Regions from separate parts of the Mesorhizobium sp. WSM2561 genome, predicted to be linked through region 1. Evidence: predicted binding sites of a transcription regulator. Region 1 holds the regulator's gene; the other holds the start of a gene.
What was found. The regulator LexA, encoded in region 1, represses DNA repair genes until DNA is damaged. The targets are predictions, from matches to a motif close to TGTTCNNNNTGTGTTCNG.

Region 1 (2,460 bases):
CTCGGAGCGTTCGCCGGTCGATGCAGTCGGCCTGATTTCGTTGCAATCGGTTCTGCTGGTGACGGTCGCCTTGGTCATCGCCACGATGGCGACGACGTGGCTGCGGCTTGCGGCACTTCCCTTTGCGCTCGCCGGCCTGCTGACGATTTCCGAGACGCGCACCCCCGACGTGCTGATCTCGGAGGATGCGCATCTGGTGGCGCTGCCGATCGGCGGCGGCGAACTTGCCGTCAACCGGGTGCGTTCGAACGAATTCACCACCGACAACTGGAAACATGCGCTGGTTTCAACAACGATCGTCGAGCCGGAGACATTCGAAAAAGGAGATGTGCGGTTCGACATCGCCGATCCGGCCGACCTGCCGCCGGGAGCGCCTTTCACCTGCACTGCCGGCCTGTGCCTGGCCCGGCATCCGTCCGGCGCGCTCATCGCGCTCGCCGACAACCGTAAAACCGCGCGGCCGGCCTGTGCCTTTGCGGATTTGATCGTCATCGACGATGCCACAGCCTATTACAAACCCTGCCGCAACCCGCTGGTTCTCGTCGTCACCAAACGGCAGCTCGCTCGCATGGGCAGTGCCGCCGTCTTCTTCGATCCGCTATCGGCGACGACGCGCGCAGAAATCCGTTTTGCCGTCAGACAGCCATATAGGCCTTGGCATGAGCAGCGGCGGTTTTCGCGCGAGGCGAGGGGCCTGCCGCCGTACCTCAGGGCCGAGAAACCCAAGAAGCCTGCCGTTCAGTAACGCCGGATCAGTCCGACGAGCTTGCCCTGCACCTTGACCCGGTCCGGCCCGAAGATGCGCGTCTCGTAGGCCGGATTGGCGGCTTCCAGTGCGATCGAGGCACCTTTGCGGCGGAATCGTTTCAGCGTCGCTTCCTCCTCGTCGACCAGAGCGACAATGATCTCGCCAGGCTGGGCGGTGTCGGCGTTGCGGATGATGACCGTGTCGCCGTCGAAGATGCCGGCCTCGATCATCGAATCGCCCTTGACCTCCAGCGCGTAGTGCGTGCCGCCGGTGATCATGTCCGGTGGCACCGAGATCGAATGCGTCTGGTGCTGGATGGCGTCGATCGGCACACCGGCAGCGATGCGGCCCATCACCGGTATGGAGACGGTGGCAACGACGTCGTCGTCATTGCCGGCCGCACGCATGCGCGAAGGCGCCGGCTTGATCTGGCGTCCGAGGCCGCCCTGTCCAAGCCCGCCCTGGCCAAGGCTGCCTTGAATGACGCTCGGCGAGAATTTGCGCGCCGCATTGAGGCCCGGCGCGATCGAATCGGGCAGGCGCAGCACCTCCAGCGCGCGGGCGCGGTTGGGCAGGCGGCGAATGAAACCGCGTTCCTCCAGCGCCGTGATCAGCCGGTGGATCCCCGATTTGGAGGCGAGGTCGAGCGCTTCCTTCATCTCGTCGAACGAGGGCGGAATGCCGCTTTCCTTCAGCCGCTCGTGGATGAACATCAGCAGTTCATGTTGTTTGCGTGTCAGCATCGCGACCCCCAACAGAATCAGAAAAACAAACCCAGAACAAACACTATCTGTTCCAGTTGTGTTCCGCAACCATTTAAAGTTTAATGAATGTGTTGACGTTTTGTTCAGCGTAGCATCAGCACGCTGCAGGCGGCGCCCGCTGCGGTTGCGGGAGCGAATGGCTCGCGCACGACCAGTCCGTTGGCGTCGGCCAGCATTCTGAGCATCGAGGAATCCTGGATACTGAACGGCGTTGCCTCAAGCGTGCCGGCTTCTTCCTTCACCACCGCGCGTACATAGTCCTGCCGGAGATCGTTGGCCGGCATGGCGGCGCCGAGCCGCGCCTGACGCATGTCCTGGCGGAAGGCGCGGCCGCCGAGCCGCGCCAGCAGCGGCTTCAGAAAGAGCTGCGTGCAGACCAGGCTGGCCACCGGATTGCCGGGCAGGCCGATGCAGCGGATGGCGCCCAGCCGCCCGAACATCAGTGGCTTGCCGGGCCGCATGGCGATTTTCCAGAAATCGAGCGCCATGCCTTCGCCGGTTAGCACGTCATGGACGAGGTCGTGGTCGCCGACCGAGGCGCCGCCCAGCGTGACGATGACGTCCGCGCCTGCGTCGACCGCTTTTCTCACCAGCGCGGCGATCGCCTCCTTGCGGTCGGGGGCGATGCCGAGATCGAGTGCGCTGGCGCCGACCGAGCGGGCCGCGGCGGCGACGCCATAGGCATTGGAGGAGATGATCTGGTCGGGGCCGAGGTCGCTGCCCGGCGGCAGCAATTCGTCGCCGGTGGCGATGATGGCGACCAGCGGCCGTTTCACCACGCGGACCTGCTGGTGGTTGGCCGACGCCGCCAGCGACAATGCCGCCGGATCAAGCAGGCGGCCTTTCTCCAGCAGCGCGTCGCCCTGCGAGAAATCGAGCCCGAGGCGGCGGATGTTGCGGCCTTCAACCGTCGGCGCGGTCACTTCGACGATGCCGCCGCCGAGGTCG
Region 2 (2,460 bases), on a different contig from region 1:
ATCGTCTCGACGCGGTTATCGACACGGAAGAACAGAAGATCGAGCCGGCGTGCGCCAAGCCCTCGCGTCTCGAGTGAGGCGCACAGTTCAGCGACCAGCTTGCCGGTATAGCGGGCGATCGTCTCTGCCGCGCCGATCGGTTCCGCGAAATTGCGGCGCACTTCGACGATCTCCTCCGGCCGGATCGGCTCGATCGGTTCGCTCACCCTCCCGAACGCCTGGTCGAGGCGCCGGCCGGGTTCCGGTCCGAAACGCAAGGCGAGCGACGCGCGTGGCGTAGCGGCGAGGTCCGCAATTGTCTCGAAGCCGAGCCGACGCAGACCATCGATCGTCACGGCGGGTAAGCGAAGCGCCGCGATCGGCAAAGGCAGGATCGCCTGTGCGATCTCACCGGATGGAACCACAAGGATCTGCCGTGTGCCGAAGTGGGCCATTGCGTGAGCAGCGCCCAAGGTGTCAGCGACCGCGGCACGTGCGGCGAAGCCGGACGCGGCAAGACGATCTACCATATCGGTAAGCATCACCGCCTCGCCGCCATGAAGATGATCGGCGCCGGTCGTATCGATCACGATGCCGTCCGGCGCATCGGCGGCGACGATCGGCGCGTAGCGGCGCAACGCCCACAGCGCCAATCGCTCGAGCGCCATGGCGTCGGCATCGGGCTCGGCATCATGGACGATCAGGCCCGGGACCAGCGCCTGCGCCTTGCTCGCCGGCATGCCGATGCGCAGGCCGGCCGTTTGCGCTGCCGCATCGGCGGCCAGCACGACACGGCGACGCCCATCACGGCCGACAAGGACGAGCGGCGCCTCAGGCGGAGGCGCGGCGCCGCCCAATTTCCTTCTGAAGCGGTCTGTCGGCCACATCGGAAGGAAGAGCGATACGACCCTTGGCATCGCAAGCCTCCACTATAAAATCTGCGCTCTCTCCTGCACGGCATCGGATCAATTCGAGTTGCCAGCGCGCTCGCCCGACCCCCTTAACAGGCAATGGCGTCGACGGCAGGACCGACACCCGCCAGCGTGTCTCGGCGGCGGTCGGCTGGCCAAAATCGGTTGCCCCCGTCTGCCGACGCCAGCGGCGAATGGCGATGCCGATGGCGCCGGAGCTTTCGGCGGCAAGCTGCAGCCGCCGTGAGGCCGTCATCGAAAGCCGGGCTATCTCGGCAACGACAGCGCCAAAACCGCCACGAAGACCCTCTTCGAAACAGGCGAGAACGGATTTCTCGTCGCCGGCTTCGACATAGATGACTCTCCCCGGAGGCAGGCCGGCCTGTTCGATCGCCGGCGCGAACAGATCGGGCCGGGTAACGCACCACAGCACCTTGCCAACCGTGCGCGCGGCGATACTGGCAGCAAATAGTGCCGCGGCCGCGCCATCGACAGCGCCATTCCCTCCGCCTGCGACCTCGTGCAGACCGCCAAAAGCCAGTCCCCCTCCCGGCAGAACCCTGTCGATCGCGGCCACTCCGAACGGCAAAACTGTACGCACGCGCGCGTTGCCGCCTTCGAGGCGCGCGATGCGTTCTCGAAGCTCGGAAATGGCAGCAGGGGGCGCCGATACACTCATCTGACCCTTGAAACGCGGAAGGCCTGGGATATGTTCTACATTTGTTCCCGTCTTGGCCAAGAGTCAATCGAGATGGTGTTGTGCCCCTCCGGAAGGAGACATTCGATGCTCGGGCCATTTCCTTCAATGCGAACTGCGAGTTTCCATTTTTGGAGTTTTGGTGCCACGGAGTGTCCGAAAATTGTAGCACACTTCGGACTCATACCTTGCCTTTGTCCGAAACTTGTAGCATATTTCGGACATGCCATAGTTGAGCCCGACACTGATCTTCGCTCGCGCCTGCTTGCCCGCATCGAGTCCAAACCCGACGAGGTCTGGACCCCCGGCGACTTCGCCGATCTCGGCGCGCGCGCCGCCGTGGACAAAACCCTGCAGCGCCTGGCAGCCGCCGGGGAGCTGCGCCGGATCGACCGAGGCCTCTATGACCGGCCGCGCACGAACAACCTGGCTGGCCGCGCCACCGTGCCGGACTATCGCGCTGTGATCCGCGCCGTCACGCGCCGCGATCGGGCGCGCGCCGTCATCGATGGTATGACGGCCGCCAACGACCTTGGCCTGACGACCGCCGTCCCCGCCCGGATAGAAGTGCTGGTCGATGCGCGGTTGAAGCCAATCAAGCTCGGCACGCAGGAAATCCACTTCAAATACGCTGCCCCTAGCCGCCTCTTTTGGGCGGATCGGCCGGGGATGCGGGTCGTCCAGGCCTTGCATTGGATGCAGGACATGCTGACCCAGAAGGGCGAACGGAAGCGTATCCAGGCGACGTTGCGCCGCCTGTTTGCCGACCCCAAGCGCGGCGAGGCCATTCGCGAGGATCTGCGCGCCGGTCTCTCCGCCGTGCCAATCTGGATGCAGGAGTTCCTCCGCGAAATCCTGAGCGCGGACCCGCTC

Region 2: the regulator LexA is predicted to act here: its motif matches at 1,601-1,618, upstream of M727_RS0131095 (ImuA family protein).

The regions. Positions count from the first base shown of each region.
Region 1 covers NZ_AZUX01000003.1:200,301-202,760, reverse strand. The annotation lists gene M727_RS0105880 (ComEC/Rec2 family competence protein) at 1-745, shown strand, start outside; gene lexA (transcriptional repressor LexA) at 739-1,491, opposite strand; gene glp (gephyrin-like molybdotransferase Glp) at 1,596-2,460, opposite strand, start outside.
Region 2 covers NZ_AZUX01000067.1:8,616-11,075, forward strand. The annotation lists gene M727_RS0131090 (DNA polymerase Y family protein) at 1-896, opposite strand, end outside; gene M727_RS0131095 (ImuA family protein) at 811-1,569, opposite strand; gene M727_RS0131100 (DUF6088 family protein) at 1,816-2,460, shown strand, end outside.